Regions from separate parts of the Streptomyces kunmingensis genome, predicted to be linked through region 2. Evidence: riboswitches for the same ligand, from Rfam matches in the RefSeq annotation. Region 2 holds a riboswitch; each other region holds the start of a gene.
What was found. A riboswitch is a leader RNA that binds a small molecule or an ion and turns the genes downstream of it on or off. The one in region 2 is predicted to bind cobalamin.

Region 1: linked by a shared signal. The riboswitch ahead of ABD366_RS07330 (ABC transporter substrate-binding protein) and the one ahead of nicT (Nickel transporter NicT) in region 2 are both predicted to bind cobalamin.
Region 3: linked by a shared signal. The riboswitch ahead of ABD366_RS31050 (FecCD family ABC transporter permease) and the one ahead of nicT (Nickel transporter NicT) in region 2 are both predicted to bind cobalamin.
Region 4: linked by a shared signal. The riboswitch ahead of ABD366_RS22565 (ribonucleoside-diphosphate reductase subunit alpha) and the one ahead of nicT (Nickel transporter NicT) in region 2 are both predicted to bind cobalamin.

Annotation. Positions count from the first base shown of each region.
Region 1 is NZ_BAAATS010000005.1:457,525-461,940, reverse strand. It holds gene ABD366_RS07335 (FecCD family ABC transporter permease) at 1-689, opposite strand, end outside; gene ABD366_RS07330 (ABC transporter substrate-binding protein) at 686-1,750, opposite strand; cobalamin riboswitch at 1,786-1,988, opposite strand; gene ABD366_RS07325 (arginine deiminase) at 2,113-3,375, opposite strand; gene ABD366_RS07320 (basic amino acid/polyamine antiporter) at 3,410-4,416, opposite strand, start outside.
Region 2 is NZ_BAAATS010000005.1:584,803-589,218, forward strand. It holds gene rho (transcription termination factor Rho) at 1-1,116, shown strand, start outside; gene ABD366_RS07870 (GNAT family N-acetyltransferase) at 1,188-1,688, shown strand; gene ABD366_RS07875 (inorganic diphosphatase) at 1,858-2,283, shown strand; cobalamin riboswitch at 2,330-2,549, shown strand; gene nicT (Nickel transporter NicT) at 2,581-3,702, shown strand; gene ABD366_RS07885 (CaiB/BaiF CoA transferase family protein) at 3,782-4,416, shown strand, end outside.
Region 3 is NZ_BAAATS010000028.1:51,911-56,326, forward strand. It holds gene ABD366_RS31040 (ABC transporter substrate-binding protein) at 1-571, opposite strand, end outside; gene ABD366_RS31045 (ABC transporter ATP-binding protein) at 608-1,369, opposite strand; gene ABD366_RS31050 (FecCD family ABC transporter permease) at 1,461-2,534, opposite strand; cobalamin riboswitch at 2,639-2,759, opposite strand; gene ABD366_RS31055 (SPFH domain-containing protein) at 2,873-3,883, shown strand; gene ABD366_RS31060 (NAD(+)/NADH kinase) at 3,880-4,416, shown strand, end outside.
Region 4 is NZ_BAAATS010000018.1:202,613-207,028, reverse strand. It holds gene ABD366_RS22565 (ribonucleoside-diphosphate reductase subunit alpha) at 1-2,397, opposite strand, end outside; cobalamin riboswitch at 2,521-2,648, opposite strand; gene mctP (monocarboxylate uptake permease MctP) at 2,773-4,398, opposite strand; gene ABD366_RS22555 (DUF3311 domain-containing protein) at 4,395-4,416, opposite strand, start outside.

The sequences.
Region 1 (4,416 bases), 130 kb from region 2:
GCCTCCGGCCCGAAGGAGAAGGCGTCCAGAGTCCGGCCGTACCCGAGGCAGACCGTCAGCGTCACCACGAGCACCGCGAGACACAGCCACACCTCGGTCCAGCCGACTCCGCCGAGCGAGCCGAGCAGCCAGAACAGGACGCCGCGGGTCGTCTCGGCATCGGCCGCGGTCAGGACCACGAACGAGGTCAGTGAGGAGAACAGCTGCATCGCCGCGACCCCGCACAGCACCACCCGGTCCGTCGTGCCGCCCAGCACATGGCTGAGGACCAGGACGAGGGCGAACGAGCAGAGCGCGCCGATGAACGCCCCGCCGGACACGGAGAGGGCGCCGCCGCCGAGGCCGAGCACCACGACGAGGACGGCGCCGGTCGACGCGCCCGAGGAGACGCCGAGCACGAACGGGTCGGCGAGGGGGTTGCGCAGCAGTGCTTGCAGCACCGTGCCGCACACCGCGAGCCCGGCCCCGCAGACCGCGGCGAGCAGGGTGCGCGGCAGCCGGAGGTTCCAGACGATGCCGTCGCGGATCGGGGAGAGGTCCGAACCGCCCCAGCCGAGCCGGGCGCCGACCGCCGACCACACATCGGCGACGCTGATGTGCGCCGGGCCGATGGTGATGGCCACGGCGACCGAGGCGCAGAGTGCCGCGAGGGCCGCGGCCCAGTACAGGGCGGGCCGGAGGGCGCTCACTTGTCCAGGCCGAAGTCGCGCAGCGCGGCGGCCACCTTCTCCACCCCGTCGACGGTGCGGATCGTCGGGTTCAGTGCCTGCCCGCTGAGCAGGACGTAGCGCTTCTCGCGGACCGCGGTCATGTTCTTGGTGACCGGGTCGCTCTCCAGGAACTTGATCTTCTGTGCGGCGGACTCCGCGGACTGCGAGCGGCGGGTCAGATCGCCGATGACGAGGACGTCCGGATCGCGGTCCGCGACGGTCTCCCAGTTGATCTGCGGCCACTCCTCGTGCGTGTCGTCGAAGACGTTGCGCATCCCGAGTTCCTTGGTGACGATGCCGGGCGCGCCGCAACAGCCCGCCATGTACGGCGAGTCGGAGTTCGCGAACCAGTACAGGACGCTCACACCCTCGGCGTCCACGCCCGAAGTCGCTTTGGCGACGCGGGACTGGAGCCGCGCGACGAGTTTGTCGCCGCGCTCCTTCACGTCGAAGATCCGTGCCAGGTCACGTATCTCGCCGTAGACGGTGTCGAGGGCCAGCGCGCTGGTGCGCTCGCCGTCGCCGTCCCCGCTGTTGTCCTTGCCGGCGCAGTCGGTGGGGGAGAGGTAGGTGGGCACGCCGAGCTTGTCGAACTGCTCACGCGGCGCCACCCCGCCCTTGCCGATGGTGTTCGTGAGCGACGCGGAGACGAAGTCCGGTTCGGTGTCCAGGACCTTCTCGAAGGACGGGTAGCGGTCGGCGAGCCGCGGCACCTTCGCGTTCGCCTTCTCCAGCCCCTTCAGGACGGGATCGGTCCACGTCGCGGTCCCCACCATCCGGTCCGCGAGACCGAGCGAGAGCATGATCTCCGCGGATCCCTGGTCGAGGGCGACGGCACGGCGCGGGGCGTGCGCGACGCGGACCTTCTTGCCGCAGTTGTCCAGGGTGACGGCGGAGTCCGAAGCGCCCGCGCGGTCCGCGGTGCCGGCGGAGCCCGAGCCGCCGCACGCCGTGAGGAGAAGGGCGCCCGCCAACAGCGGTGCGCTACGGCGGATGTGACGTGCGAACAGCACGGGAGTTCCTCTGCGTCCAGGGCTCATGCGCGGAGCCGGCCTACGGTTCACCCCCGGCCGCAGTTCGGCTCCGGAGGGTGCCAGCAGGTCTTCGGACTTGGGATCGTCCGGACGGGGCGCCTTCCCGAACCGGCGATCGGCTCAGTGGCTGTGGCTCCGCCCGTCACCCTCACCGCTGCGCGTCAGCTCCGGATTTCCACCGGATTCCCTGACCCGTACGCGTTCGAGAACGCACAAAGGTACGACTGGCCTCCGGAACGTATCACGCGCCTGACCAGCTCCCGGAAATCGTTCGCCGCTCGTGCGCAGCCTCACTACCCGGGTCAGGATCGGCCGTTCCTGTACCCCGGCGACGTCTTCGTCACCGGCACCGTGGCGGGCGAGCGCGGTCAGAAGGTCACGGGCTCGCGGATGATGGGGCACGTCATGCAGTGGCCGCCGCCGCGGCCGCGGCCGAGTTCGGCGCCGACGATGGTGATGACCTCGACGCCGGCCTTGCGCAGCAGTGTGTTGGTCTGGGTGTTGCGGTCGTAGGTGACGACGACGCCGGGTTCGAGGGCGACCGCGTTGTTGCCGCTGTCCCACTGCTGGCGCTCGGACGCGTAGACGTCGCCGCCGGTCTCGATCACCCGCAGGTCCGGCAGTCCGAGCCCCTTGGCGACGACGTCGACGAAGGACGCGGAGCCCTCGTCGACGATGGAGAGCCCCGGCGCCCGGTCGCTGGGCCGCAGCGAGAACGTGTGCACCGAGTCCATGATCCGCGGGTAGAGCGTCACGATGTCCCGGTCGGCGAACGTGAAGACGGTGTCCAGATGCATCGCCGAGCGCAGCTTCGGCATCCCGGCGACGATGACGTGCTCGGCCGCGCCGCTCTTGAACAGGGCGGCGGCGACCTGCGTGATGGCCTGCCGCGAGGTGCGCTCGCTCATGCCCATCAGGACCACGCCGTTGCCGACGGGCATGATGTCGCCGCCCTCGAACGTGGCCTGCCCCCAGGCGAGTTCGGGGTCGCCCCACCACACGGTCGAGTCGACGAAGTCCGGGTGGAAGCAGTAGATCGCCTTCATCAGCAGGGTCTCGTCGTGCCGCGCGGGCCAGTACAGCGGGTTGAGGGTGAGGCCGCCGTACAGCCAGCAGGTGGTGTCGCGGGTGTAGAGCGTGTTGGGCAGCGGCGGCATCAGGTACTCGCGTACACCGGTCGATTCCCGGGCCATCGACACGTACGCGGAGCGGTACTCGTCCGGCAGGTCGGTGGTGGCGAGACCGCCGATGAGGAACTCGGCGAGCTGTCGCGGCTCCAGTGTCTCCAGGAAGGCGCGGGTGTCGTCGATCAGCCCCGTACCCACCTGATTGGCGATGATCTTGCGGTCCAGAAGCCAGGACCGCGCTCGGGGCAGCGCCATGGTCTGCGCGAGCAGCTCGTGCAGCTCGACCACCTCGATACCGCGCTGCCGCAGCTTGTTCACGAAGTCGGCGTGGTCCCGCTGGGCGTTCTCCACCCACATGACGTCGTCGAAGAGAAGATCGTCGGCGTTGGTCGGGGTCAGCCGGCGGTGGGCGAGCCCCGGCGAGCAGACGAGCACCTTGCGCAGCCGGCCCACCTCGGAGTGGACGCCGTACGCGGCCGAAGCGGGGGTGTCGTGGTCGGTCACGGTGTGCCTCCGGGGCTTGAGGGGCGGACGGGACTCACAGGCTGATCCAGCCGGCGGCCAGCGCGACGACGCCGAGCACGGCGCCCACGACGGACACGGCCAGGATGGCCAGCTCGCGCGGGGAGAACAGGCGTCTGCCCTGCTCCCTGCGGGCCATGACGAACAGGATCGTGGCCGGCGCGTAGAAGACGAACGAGACCAGGACGAACTTCAGCCCGGCGGCGTACAGCATGAACGCCGTGTAGAGCGTGGCGATCGCCGCGATCGTCAGCTCGCGCGACGTGGTGCGCCCGCCCTCCGTACGGCGGTCGGTGCGCGTCCCGAGCTTCACGGCGAAGGCGGCGGCCAGCAGGTACGGGATCAGGGAGAGCGAGCTGGTGAGGTCGAGCGCGAAGTTGAAGGCGTCGTCCGAGAACGCGGTGACGACCAGCACCACCTGCGTGAGCACGGTCGTCATGAGCAGCGCGGGCACGGGGACGTCCGCGGCGGTGGCGCGCCGCAGGAACCGCGGCATGTCGTCGTCCTTGGCCGCCACGAACAGCACTTCGGCGGCCATCAGCGTCCACGCCAGATAGGCGCCGAGGACGGAGACGATCAGGCCGACGCTGATGAACACCTTGCCCCAGGTGCCGACGGCGTCCTCGAGCACGCCCGCCATGGACGGCTGGCGCAGCTCGGCGATCTCGCCCATCGGCAGGATCCCGTACGACACGATGACGACGGAGGCGAAGACGGCGAAGACGCTGAGGAAGCCGAGGATCGTGGCCCGGCCGACGTCGGAGCGCTTCTTGGCGTGCCGCGAGTAGACGCTCGCGCCCTCGACGCCGAGGAAGACGAAGACGGTGGCCAGCATCGTGCCGCGGACCTGGCCGAACAGGGACCCGGCGTAGTCCGCGCCGCCCCAGTTCTCCGCGAACACCGACGGCTTGAAGAACACCAGGGCCAGGACGACGAAGACCAGGATCGGCACGATCTTCGCCACGGTCACGATCCTGTTGATCGCCGCGGCCTCCTTCACACCGCGCCTGATCATCAGGAAGA
Region 2 (4,416 bases):
GCCTCCGCACCCAAGGCCCCCGTCCGGACCGCCGGCGTCCTCGACATCGGCGTGAACGGGCAGGGCCTGCTGCGCGGGAGGGACCTGTTGCCGACCTCCCGCGATGTCCAGGTCCCCGCCACTCTCATCCGTCAACTCGGCCTGCGCAAGGGCGACTTCGTGGACGGGCTGTGCGCCAAACCGCACACGCTCAGCCACGTCGAGACCATCGACGGCGCCCCCGTCGACGCCGTGCGCCGCCGCCCCCGCTTCGGCGACCTCACCCCGCTCCACCCCGCGGCACGGCTGCGCATGGAGAGCCCGGCGAGCGGCCTCGGGGGCCGCGTCGTCGACCTGTTCGCCCCCATCGGCAAAGGGCAGCGCGGACTGATCGTCGCGCCGCCCAAGACCGGCAAGACCGTCCTGCTCCAGCAGCTCGCCGCGGCCGTCGCCGCGAACCATCCCGAGGCCGAGCTGATGGTGGTGCTCGTCGACGAACGCCCCGAGGAGGTCACCGACATGCGGCGCTCCGTGCGCGGCGAGGTGTACGCCTCCACGTTCGACCAGCCCGCCAAGGCACACATCGCGCTCGCCGAGCTCGCCGTGGAGCGCGCCAAGCGCCTCGTCGAACAGGGCCGCGACGTGGTGATCCTGCTCGACTCCCTCACCCGGCTGTGCCGCGCCCACAACAACGCGGCCTCTTCAGGTGGCCGCACCCTGTCCGGCGGTGTCGACGCCGCCGCGCTGTTCGGCCCGAAGCGCCTGTTCGGCGCCGCCCGCAACACGGAGGAGGCCGGCTCCCTGACGATCCTCGCCACGGCCCTGGTCGACACCGGCTCCCGCGCCGACGACTACTTCTTCGAGGAGCTCAAGAGCACCGGCAACATGGAGCTGCGCCTCGACCGCTCGCTCGCCGACCGCCGCGTCCACCCCGCCGTCGACATCACCCCCTCCGGGACCCGTCGCGAGGAACTCCTGCTGCCCGCACCCGAGTTGACCGCCGTACGGGGGCTGCGCCGGGCCCTCCAGGGCCGCGAAGGCCAGTCCTCCTACGAGGCACTGCTCGACAAGCTGCGCCGCACCCCGGACAACGCCGCGTTCCTGCGCCAGGTCCATTCGACGGTGCCCACCGGCTGAGACCGGTACCCACCGGCTGAGACCGGTACCCACCGGGCCGACGCCTCCCCCGGGTGCGTAATACTCGCTGTATGACCTCGAGCATTACGCGCCCCGGTGGCGGCCCGGCCGTCACGGTGCGGCGGGCCACCGCGGGCGACGCCAGACGCCTGACCCGGCTCGTGCGCGGCTCCCGCGCCTACGAGGGCCCGTACGCGGGAATGGTCGCGGGCTACCGGGTCGGCCCCGACTACATCGAGGCGCACCGGGTCTTCGTCGCGACCGGCGCGACCGGCGGGGCGGACGAGCGCGTACTCGGCTTCTACTCCCTGCTCCTCGCCCCTCCCGAGCTGGACCTGATGTTCGTCGCGAACGACGCGCAGGGCCTGGGCATCGGACGTCTGCTCGTCGCGCACATGCGGGCGGAGGCCGCGACCGCCGGGCTCGACCATGTGCGCGTCGTCTCCCACCCGCCCGCCGAGGGCTTCTACCGCAGCGTGGGGGCCCTGCGCACCGGGACCGATGCCGCGCATCCCCCGGCCGTCGCCTGGGACCGCCCCGAACTCGTCTTCCCCATCTCTCCCTCGGTGTGACTCCCGCGCGGTCCGAGGGGTTCCGGTCTCGCCGCGCACGGCGCACACTCGGGGGCATCCGAGCGGGCGGCAATGGGGCAAGGAGGCCACATTGGGCGGCAGCGAGACGCGCGGCGACGCGTTCGACGTGATCGTGGAAATACCGCAGGGCTCCCGGAACAAGTACGAGATGGATCACGAGCTCGGCCGGATCAGGCTCGACCGCATGCTGTTCACCTCGACCCAGTACCCCGCGGACTACGGCTACGTCGACGGCACGCTCGGCGGCGACGGCGACCCGCTGGACGCGCTCGTCCTGACCGACGACCCCACCTTTCCCGGCTGCACCATCGAGTGCCGGGCGATCGGCATGTTCGTGATGAGCGACGAGAAGGGCCCGGACGAGAAGGTCCTCTGCGTCCCCGCCCACGACCCGCGCCATGCCTCGATCCAGGACATCGAGGACATCCCCGAGTTCGACCGCCTGGAGATCACCCATTTCTTCGAGGTCTACAAGGACCTGGAACCCGGCAAGTCGGTGGAGGGCTCGCACTGGGAGGGCCGCGACAAGGCGTACGAGGAGATCGGGCGGGCCCGCGCGCGCCGGCGGGGATAGCCGCCCGCGGTGGGACAGCCGCCCGCGGCGCCGGGGAGTGCGTCGACTAGGGTGGCCGGGCCGTGGTGCTCGGGAAGACCGGTGACGGCCCCCAGGGGTCAAGTCCGGAGCGGCCCTCGCCACTGTGATCGGGTTCCGCACCGCCCTCGGGTGGGTGCGGAACACGCCGTTCCACCGCGCCACTGGACGCCTTCGGGCTGCTGGGAAGGCAGGAGCGGCGTGGCACACCCGTAAGCCAGGAGACCGGCCGCGGCATCTCACGAAGTGATCCACGAGGTGCTGGAGCGTGATCAAGGCATGACCCTGCCCGGAAACTCCCCCGCGCGGCCCACCGGCCCGCACCCCCACCCGGCCTTCCGCTGGCGCCGCGAGGACACCGTGCGCACCGCGGGTCTCATGGCGGTGATCGCCGCGCTGCACATCGTCGCGTTCGGCGTGCTGTTCCTCCTCGTCGTCCCCGAGCACTACGAGGTCGGCAACAAGGCCTTCGGTATCGGCCTCGGCGTCACCGCGTACACCCTCGGGATGCGGCACGCCTTCGACGCCGACCACATCGCCGCGATCGACAACACGACCCGCAAGCTGATGGCGGACGGCAAGCGGCCCGTCTCCGTGGGTTTCTGGTTCGCGCTCGGCCACTCCAGCGTGGTCGTCGCGATGGCCGCCCTCGTCGCGGGCGGCGCGGCCCTCGCGGGCACCCTGCTGAACGACGAGTCCGGCACCCACCAGGTGCTCGGCATCGTCGGCACCACCGTCTCGGGTACGTTCCTGTACCTCATCGCCGCGCTCAACCTCGTGGCGCTGCTGGGCATCCTGAAGGTCTTCCGGGCGATGCGCGAGGGCTCGTACGACGAACGCGCGCTGGAGCAGCACCTGGACTCACGGGGTTTCATGAACCGGATCCTCGGCCGTTTCACCAGGTCGATCACCCGCCCGGGGCAGATGTATCCGCTCGGTTTCCTCTTCGGCCTCGGCTTCGACACGGCGACCGAGGTGACCTTGATGGTGATGGCCGGCAGCGGCGCCGCGGCGGGGCTGCCCTGGTACGCGATCCTGTGTCTGCCCCTGCTGTTCGCCGCGGGCATGAGCCTGTTCGACACGCTCGACGGGACGTTCATGAACTTCGCCTACCAGTGGGCGTTCTCCAACCCGGTGCGCAAGGTGTTCTACAACCTCACCATCACCGGCCTGTCGATCGCGGTCGCCTTCTTCATCGGCACGATCGAACTCGTCGGCGTCCTGCACGAGAAGCTCGGCCTCACCGACGCGGTGACGGGGTGGATAGCCGGGCTCGACCTGGACAACGTCGGCTATGTCATCGTCGGTCTCTTCGTCGTGGTGTGGGCGGCGGCGATCGCGTACTGGCGCCTTGCCAGGGTCGAGCAGCGCTGGTCCACGCGGGCCGCCGAGAGCGGCTGAGGATCCTGCCCGCCGGGCGGGCGTGAGCGTCGCATACCGTGCAGCACGACGACACCCGTACGAGCACGGAGGACCCCGGATGAGCGCCGCCCACCTGCCCCTCGACGGCGTCGCCGTCGTCAGTCTGGAACAGGCGGTGGCCGCGCCGTTCGCCACGCGCCAGCTCGCCGACCTCGGCGCACGGGTGATCAAGATCGAGCGCCCGGGCGGGGGCGACTTCGCGCGCCGCTACGACGAGACGGTGCACGGCCAGTCCAGCCACTTCGTGTGGCTGAACCGCTCGAAGGACTCGGTGACGCTCGACGTCAAGACGGCCGGCGGGCGCGCGGTCCTGGAGCGGCTGCTCGCCGGCGCGGACGTCTTCGTACAGAACCTGGCGCCGGGCGCCGCGGCCCGCCTCGGTCTGTCCGCGCGGGAGTTGGCGGAGCGCCACCCGGATCTGATCGTCTGCGACATCTCCGGCTACGGCAGCGACGGGCCGTGGGCGCACCGCAAGGCGTACGACCTCCTCGTGCAGTGCGAGACGGGCGTCGTGTCGGTGACGGGCGCGCCCGACGCCCCGGCCAAGGTCGGCATCGCGATCGCCGACATCGCGGCCGGCATGTACGCGTTCTCCGGCATTCTCACCGCACTGTACGAGCGGCGGGCCACGGGCACCGCACGCGCGGTGGAGGTGTCGCTGTTCGAGGCGCTCGCGGAGTGGATGGGCTACCC
Region 3 (4,416 bases), on a different contig from region 2:
TCAGTTTCCGCGCGCGGTCCTCGACGCCGAAGATCCTGCCGAGGTTCTCCAGGTCCGTGTAGAGCGCGTCGAGCGGTGGCATGATGCCGCGCGAGGTGCTGGTGCGGGCATTGCGGCAGGATTCGGTGAGCAGATACGTGTCGATGCCCGAGGCGTGCAGCTCGTCGGGTGTGAGCGCGTTCTCGTTGAAGCCGTAGTTCCAGCCGGCGAAGACGAGGTCGGCGTGCGCGGCGAGGGCCACCTCCTTGGTGACGCGGTCCTTGGAGAGCCACTTCACCTCTTTGTACGCGTCCTTGTACGGCAGGCCTTCGAGGGAACCCTTGTCGGCGGGCATGACGTACCCGGCCATGCGGTTCTCCAGGCGGAGCGCGAACATGAGCTCGGTGATGCCGACATCGTTGGTGACGACCCGCTCGGGGCGTGTGTCGTAGGTGACCTTCTTGCCGCAGTTGGTGACGGTCACCGCCTGCGACTTCGCGGTCTTGTTGTCGGATGCGACCTCGGCGCCGCAGCCGGTCAGGGTGAGGGCGGCGGCGAGGCCGAGCGGGACGGCGGGCAGGAGCTTGCGCACGGGTGGCCTTTCAGGAGGGGTCGGGGCTCGGGGGTGTCAGGGGCTCAGGGGGTCGAAGAGGAACTGCGTGGTGCCGGTCCCGGGGTGGCGCACCCGATGGGCCCGGACGCCGAAGACGTCGGCGAGGAGTTCGGGGGAGAGGACCTCGTCCGGGCGGCCCGAGGCGATGACCCGGCCGCCGTGCAGCACGTGCAGCCGGTCGCAGTGGGCGGCGGCGAGGTTGAGGTCGTGCAGCGCCGCGAGCACGGTCGGCCCGCTGGTGCGGACCCGGCGCAGCACGTCGAGCTGGTGGGCTATGTCGAGGTGGTTGGTGGGCTCGTCCAGGACGAGGACGCGCGGCTCCTGGGTGAGGGCGCGGGCGATGAGCACACGCTGCTTCTCACCGCCCGAGAGCGACAGGAAGCCGCGCTCGGCGAGGTGCGCGACACCGGCCTGTTCCAGCGCTGTCCGGCAGATCCGCCGGTCGCGCGCGGCGTTGCGTTCGCGGTGCGGCAGGCGGCCCATCGCGACGACCTCGGTGACGGTGAAGTCGAAGTCCGCCGCTGTCTCCTGCGGCAGCGCGGCGAGCACGCGCGCCGCGGCCCGGGGCGTCATGCGGTGGACGTCCTCGCCCTCGACCCTGACGACTCCCGCGTCGGGGCGTCGCGCGCGGTAGACGCATCGCAGCAGCGTCGACTTCCCGCTGCCGTTGGGGCCGACGAGCCCCACGAAGGAGCCGGTGGGCGCGTCGAGCGTGACCTCGTCGACGAGCCGTGCGCCCGCCACCTCGACCGAAACACCTTCGACATCGAGTCGCACGTGTCTTCCTCTCAAGCCGGACTTCGGTACGTGTACGGGGCAGGTGATGCGGCGCGCGAACTCGGCGGCCGTGAACTCGGCGGCCGTGCATTCAGCGGCCCGTGAGCGCGAGTCCGCCGCGCCTCATGAGCAGCAGGAACGCGGGTACGCCGAGGGCGGCCGTGATCACGCCCACGGGAAGTTCCGTCGGCGCGAGCAGCATCCGCGACAGCACGTCGGCCCACACGAGGAGCACGGCCCCGGCGAACGGCGCGACCGCGAGCACCCGCGCGTGCGAGGCGCCCACGAGCATGCGCACGAGGTGGGGAACCATCAGCCCGACGAAACCGATCGCCCCGCTCACCGCGACGACCGTGCCCGTCACGGCCGCCGTCACGACGAACAGTTCACGCCGCAGCCGGTCGGGCGGCACGCCCAGCGCCGCCGCCGTCTCGTCCCCCATCGACAGCGCGTCCAGCGAGCCGGCCCGCAGCCGGAGCCACAGCCAGCCCGCGAGTACCGTCACGGCGGCGAGCGGCACCTTCGGCCAGGTCGCCCCGCCCAGGCTGCCGAGCAGCCACATCATCGCCGCGCGAGCTGCCTCACCCCGCTCGGCGCCGAAGACCATGACGGTCGTGACCGCCTGGAACCCGTAGGCGAGCGCGGTACCGGTCAGGACGAGCCGCAGCGGGCTGAGCCCGAGCGGGGACCGGGCCACCACGTAGACGACGAGAGTCGCGACGAGTGCGGACAGGAAGGCGGAGAGGGACAGCGCCCATACGCCGAGAGAGGCGAGGGCGCCGAACAGGATGACCGCGTTGGCGCCGACGGCGGCGCCCGAGGAGATGCCGAGGACGAAGGGATCGGCGAGGGCGTTGCGCACCAGCGCCTGTACCGCGACGCCGACCGCGGCGAGTCCGGCGCCCACCACGGCCGCGAGCACGACACGGGGGAAGCGGATCTCCCACACGATGGTGTACGCCGCGGCGTCGTCGGGAGCGAGACTCCCTCCGCTCAGGCCCGCCCACATGAGCCGCAGTACGTGCCCCCAGCCCATGCCCGTGGCTCCGAGTGCGACGCCGCAGGCGAGCGAGACGAGCAGGACGAGTGCGAGCCCGACGGCCAGTGGGGTGGTGGGTATGCGCCCGCGAGTGACACCCGCGGGGGCGGAGAGAGCGGTGGTCAAGGCGGGCGCACATCCTGCGGGCTGTGCCGCCGGCGGAACGTGCAGGGTGCCGGCAGGGCCCGGAGGCTCTGGGGTCCCTGCTCGCAGTCCACGGCGAGCGGTTGACGGGTTGCACGCCTGCCGTGGGTGATCGGACTTGGCGTGGCTCTGGACGAGCCACGTACACCGTTGCGGGACAGCGCCGGATTCGCACCGGCTTCCCCCACGGGAGGCATGCGCAGCGTAGCAAGCCGGAGTTGAGGGCTGCGGCCGGTGCTCGGCCACGACTTCTTGTCGTCCCCTTGACGACAAGAAGGCTCCTATTTAAAGTCATGATGACTCTAATCGAGGGGGTTCCCATGGCCGACATCACCAAGCGCTTCGGCTGGCGTCATCTGCGGACGGCGCCCACGTCCCACGTACGGCACCACCGCTCGGGGCGGCTCGCGCACGACGGTTCGGGGCTGAGCTTCTGGTTCCGTCCCCTGACGGCCGCGTTGTCGGAAGTGCCGGTGGACGACCGGGAGTTGGCGATGACCTTCCACGCCCGCACCGCCGATTTCCAGGACGTCGCCGTGCAGGCCACGGTCACGTACCGGATCGCCGATCCCGCCGTCGCGGCCGAGCGCCTCGACTTCTCCGTGGACCCGGACACGGGCGTGTGGCGCGGCGCCCCTCTGGAGCAGCTCGCCACGCTCCTGACCGAGAGCGCCCAGCAGCACGCCCTCGAAGTGCTCGCCCGCACCCCGCTGGCCGCTGCCCTCGCCGACGGCGTGCCCGCGGTGCGCGAGCGCGTCACCCAGGGCCTGGGCGAGGAGCCGCGGCTGCCCGCCACCGGCATCGAGATCGTCGCGGTACGGGTCATGGCGGTGCGCCCCGAACCGGAGGTGGAGCGCGCGCTGCGCACCCCCGCCCGCGAACTCATCCAGCAGGAGGCGGACCGCGCCACCTACGAGCGGCGCGCGGTCGCCGTGGAGCGCGAGCGCGCCATCGCCGAGAACGAACTGGCCAGCCAGATCGAACTGGCCCGGCGCGAGGAGCAGTTGGTCGAGCAGCGCGGTGCCAACAGCCGGCGCGAGGCCGAGGAGAAGGCGGCCGCCGACGCGGTACGGGTCGGCGCGGAGGCCGACCGGGCCGTCCGGCTCGCCCGCGCGGAGGCCGAGGGCGCCCGTGAGGTCGGCGAGGCCAGGGCCCAGGCACAGGCGGCCTGGCTGCGCGTGCACGGCGAGGCCGACGTGGCGACCCTGCACGCCCTGACCGGCACCCGGCTGGCCGAGAACCTGCCCCGCATCGACAGCGTCACCGTCTCCCCGGACGTGCTGACCGGGCTGCTCGCGCGCTTCGGGGCACAGCAGGAGCCGGGAGCATGAGCCTCGCGCCCCGCGCCGTCCTGGTCCATCGCACCACGGAGTACGAGGAGTTGGTCGCCCGGCACGGCACGCACGGGCAGGCCGCCTTCTTCCTCTCCTCGCGGGGCCGCTCCATCGACGAGGTCGTCGAACGGCACCACCGGGCCCGGCGCGCGCTCGCGCAGGTGTCGGCCGCGGTGCCGCTGAACTGGCGGCGCGCGCAGGTGGAGCGGGCGGATCTGGACCGCTTCCTGTTCGGTCCGCAGGACGCCGTGGTGGTGGTCGGGCAGGACGGGCTCGTGGCCAACGTCGCGCAGTACGCCGGGGATCAGCCGGTGCTCGGGGTCGACGCCGACCCCGGCCGCAACCCGGGCGTCCTGGTGCGCCACCGCCCGGAGGCCGTGGCCCGGCTGCTGCCCGCCGCCTTCTCCGCGTCGGCCGGCGCGGACGAGCTGACCATGGTCGAGGCCGTCACCGACGACAGTCAGCGTCTGGTGGCGCTCAACGAGATCTATGTCGGTGCGGCAGGCCACCGCACCGCCCGCTACCGCCTG
Region 4 (4,416 bases), on a different contig from region 2:
GCAGGACTCGGGGTTTTCCAGGGAGCAGGCGACCGCGTCGGTCTCGGGCACGGTCTGTACGGGGACGGTGGCGCGGCCCGCGGCGCGGGCGATGCGCGTCGCGGGGCGCGAGCGCAGGTAGTACGTCGTCTTCAGCCCGGACTTCCAGGCGTACGCGTACATCGAGGAGAGCTTGCCGATGGTCGGCGTCTCCAGGAACAGGTTGAGGGACTGGGCCTGGTCGAGGAACGGGGTGCGGGCCGCCGCCATGTCGATGAGGCCGCGCTGCGGGAGCTCCCACGCCGTGCGGTACAGGGCGCGGACCTCCTCGGGCACCCAGGTGAAGCCCTGCACCGAGCCGTTGGACTCGCGCAGCGCCTCCCGGGTCTGCGCGTCCCAGACGCCGAGCCGCTTCAACTCGTCGACCAGGTACGCGTTGACCTGGAGGAACTCGCCGGACAGCGTCTCGCGCTTGAAGAGGTTGGAGACCTGCGGCTCGATGCACTCGTAGACGCCCGCGATCGAGGCGATCGTCGCGGTCGGCGCGATGGCGAGGAGCAGCGAGTTGCGCATGCCGACGGTGGCGATACGTTCCCGCAGCGCGGCCCACCGCTCCGGCCAGGTCACCTGGGCGTCGGGGTAGTGGTCGGGGTGCAGGACGCCGCGGGCGGTGCGGGTCTTCTCCCAGGCGGGCAGGGGGCCGATGGGGGTCCCCCCTGCACCGGAGCTTGTCGAAGGCGCTTGGGGGCGTTCGGCGAGGTCGGCGGAGGCCTCGTACGCGGCGAGCATGATGCGCTCCTGGATCCGCGTGGAGAGGACCTTGGCCTCGGGGGAGTCGAAGGGCAGCCGCAGCTTGAAGAAGACGTCCTGCAAACCCATCGCGCCGAGGCCGACCGGGCGCCAGCGGGCGTTGGAGCGGCCCGCCTGCTCGGTCGGGTAGAAGTTGATGTCGACGACGCGGTCGAGGAAGGTGACGGCGGTGCGGACGGTCTCGTCGAGCCGCTCCCAGTCGAGCTCGCCGTCGGCCACGAACGCGCCGAGGTTCACCGAGCCGAGGTTGCAGACGGCCGTCTCGCCGTCGTCCGTGACCTCCAGGATCTCGGTGCACAGGTTCGAGGAGTGGACGGTGTGGCCGGGCTCCGCGGTCTGGTTGGCGGTGCGGTTGGCGGCGTCCTTGAAGGTCATCCAGCCGTTGCCGGTCTGCGCGAGGGTGCGCATCATGCGGCCGTACAGATCCCGGGCGGGGATGGTATTCTGCGCCTTCCCCTCGGCCTCCGCCCTGCGGTACGCGTCCTCGAACTCCGCGCCGTACAGGTCGACGAGCTCGGGCACGTCCGCCGGGGAGAACAGCGACCAGTCGGCGCCCTCGGCGACCCGGCGCATGAACTCGTCGGGGATCCAGTGCGCGAGGTTGAGGTTGTGGGTGCGGCGCGCGTCCTCGCCGGTGTTGTCGCGCAGCTCCAGGAACTCCTCGATGTCGGAGTGCCACGTCTCCAGGTAGACGGCGGCCGCGCCCTTGCGGCGTCCGCCCTGGTTCACGGCGGCGACCGACGCGTCGAGGGTCTTCAGGAACGGCACGATGCCGTTGGAGTGCCCGTTCGTGCCGCGGATCAGCGAACCGCGGCTGCGGATGCGGGAGTACGAGAGTCCGATGCCGCCGGCGTGCTTGGAGAGGCGGGCCACCTGGTGGTAGCGGTCGTAGATCGAGTCGAGCTCGTCCAGCGGGGAGTCGAGCAGGTAGCAGCTCGACATCTGGGGGTGCCGGGTGCCGGAGTTGAAGAGGGTGGGGGAGGAGGGCAGGTAGTCCAGGCGGCTCATCAGGCCGTAGAGGGCCGCCACTTCGTCCAGGGCGCGGACGGATTCGTCCTCGGCCAGGCCCGCCGCGACGCGCAGCATGAAGTGCTGCGGGGTCTCGATGACGTGCCGGGTGATCGGGTGGCGCAGCAGGTAGCGGCTGTGCAGGGTGCGCAGGCCGAAGTAGCCGAACCGGTCGTCGGCCGCGGTGTCGATGAGCGCGTCGAGCCGTGCCGCGTGGACGCGGACGAACTCGGCGGTGCGGTCGGCGATCAGGCCCTCGCGGTGGCCGACGGCGACGGAGCCGGTGAAGGAGGTCACGCCCTGCGAGGCGGCCTCGGCGGCGATGGAGAGCGTGAGGAGGCGGGCGGCGAGCCGCGAGTAGACGGGGTCCTCGGAGATCAGCCCGGCCGCGGCCTCGGTGGCGAGTTCGCGCAGCTCGGCCGTGTCGGCGCGGGCGCTGCGGCCGCGCAGGGCGGCGGCGGCGACCCGGCCGGGGTCGGTGCCGGGGAGATCGGCGGTCAGCTCGGTCAGGGTGCGCAGCAGCGCAGTGCCCGGAGCGTCGTCCGGTGCGGCGGAGACCGGTGCGGCCGGGGCTGTTTCGGCGGGCGGCGCGATGGTCACGTGGGGGCTCTCCCTCGCTCGGCTCGAGACCTGCGGGGGAGGAGTGGCTCGGGCACGCGCGAAGGGGCGCCGTCGTCACCGGCCCATTCCGCGAGGCCCGGACGTCTCTCCGTCCGGGCCGGGCGGCTCGGACGGGCTGAGGCAGGTCGTCGGACTCACGTGGGCGCCTTTATGTACGCGTACGTTCACCGTTGCGGGACAGTTCCGGATTTGCACCGGATTCCCCTGCGGCTGCAGCGAGAGCGAGCATACATGTTGTGCCGGGTGTTCGTGGCAGGCCCATATCTTGTGTCGACCGGGTCCGGGGGAAAGATCCCACGCACAAAGGGACGGGCCCCTCCACAGGGAGGGGCCCGTCCTTCGATGCGGGGGTGTCTAGTGCCCGGAGTCCGCTCCGACGACGGGCAGGTCCTGCTGGACGCCCTTGTCGCCCGCGTCCGCGGTGTAGTCCTCGGGCGCCGTCTCGTCGACGCCGTCCGGAGCCTTCACGGCCTTCAGGACGAAGGTCAGGACCACGGTCACGACCACGTTCATGACGAACGCCGTCAGACCGATGTAGCCGATCTCCCCGATGCCGGGAATCTCCTTCGAGGAACCGCCGAAGTGCTTCTGCGTCGGCGACGCCACCCCGTACGCGGCGAGCGTGCCGTAGACCATGCCGACAGCCCAGCCGGCGAGCAGCGCCCAGCGGTGGAACCAGCGCGTGAACAGGCCGCCCACCAGGGCCGGCATGGTCTGCAGGATCCAGATGCCGCCGAGCAGCTGGAAGTTGATGGCGACGGTCTTGTCCATGGTCAGGACGAAGGCGAGAGCGCCGACCTTCACGAGCAGCGACACGAGCTTGGAGACCTTGGTCTCCTGCGCCGGGGTCGCGTCGGGCTTGATGAAGTCCTTGTAGATGTTGCGCGTGAAGAGGTTCGCCGCGGCGATGGACATGATCGCCGCCGGGACCAGCGCGCCGATGCCGATGGCGGCGAAGGCGACACCCGTGAACCAGTCGGGGAACATGTCCTCGAAGAGCTGCGGGATCGCCAGCTGGCCGTTCTGCACCTTGATCCCGGCCGCGATCGCCATGAACCCGAGCAGCGCGAGCAGGCCCAGCATGAGCGAGTAGAGCGGCAGGATCGTGGTGTTGCGGCGGATCACGTTGCGGCTCTTGGACGACAGGGTCGCCGTGATCGAGTGCGGGTACATGAACAGCGCGAGGGCCGAGCCGAGCGCGAGTGTCGCGTACGTCCAGTGGCCCGCCTCACCGGGGGCGAGCGCCCCGACGGGTTTGCCGGTCGCCGGATTGAGCTTCTCGAACTTCTCGCCCGCCGCGGCGAAGATGTCGTCGAAGCCGCCCAGCTTGATCGGGATGTAGATGATCGCGACCAGGATGACGAGGTAGATCAGGCCGTCCTTGACGAACGCGATCAGCGCCGGGGCCCGCAGACCCGAGGAGTACGTGTACGCCGCGAGCACGCCGAACGCGATGAGGAGCGGCAGGTCCTTGATGAACCAGTTCGTGTTCTCGCCGCCGCCGACGCCCATCACGTCGAGCACCGCCTGGATGCCGACGAGCTGCAGTGCGATGTACGGCATCGTGGCGAGGATGCCGGTGATCGCGACGGCCAGTGAGAGGCCCTTGGAGCCGAAGCGTCCGCGCACGAAGTCCGACGTGGTCACGTACCCGTGCTTGTGCGAGACCGACCACAGGCGCGGCAGGAACGTGAAGATCAGCGGGTACACCAGGATCGTGTAGGGCACGGCGAAGAAGCCGGACGCGCCCGCCGCGTAGATCGCCGCGGGGACGGCGACGAAGGTGTACGCCGTGTAGAGGTCGCCGCCGAGCAGGAACCAGGTGATCCAGGTGCCGAACGAGCGTCCGCCCAGGCCCCATTCGTCGAGCGACTCGTTCTCGGACCGGCGCCAGCGCGCGGCGAGGAAGCCCATGACCGTGACGGCCAGGAAGAAGAAGATGAAGACGGTGAGCGCGACACCGTTGACGCCGCCGTTCATCGCTGACCCTCCGGAGCC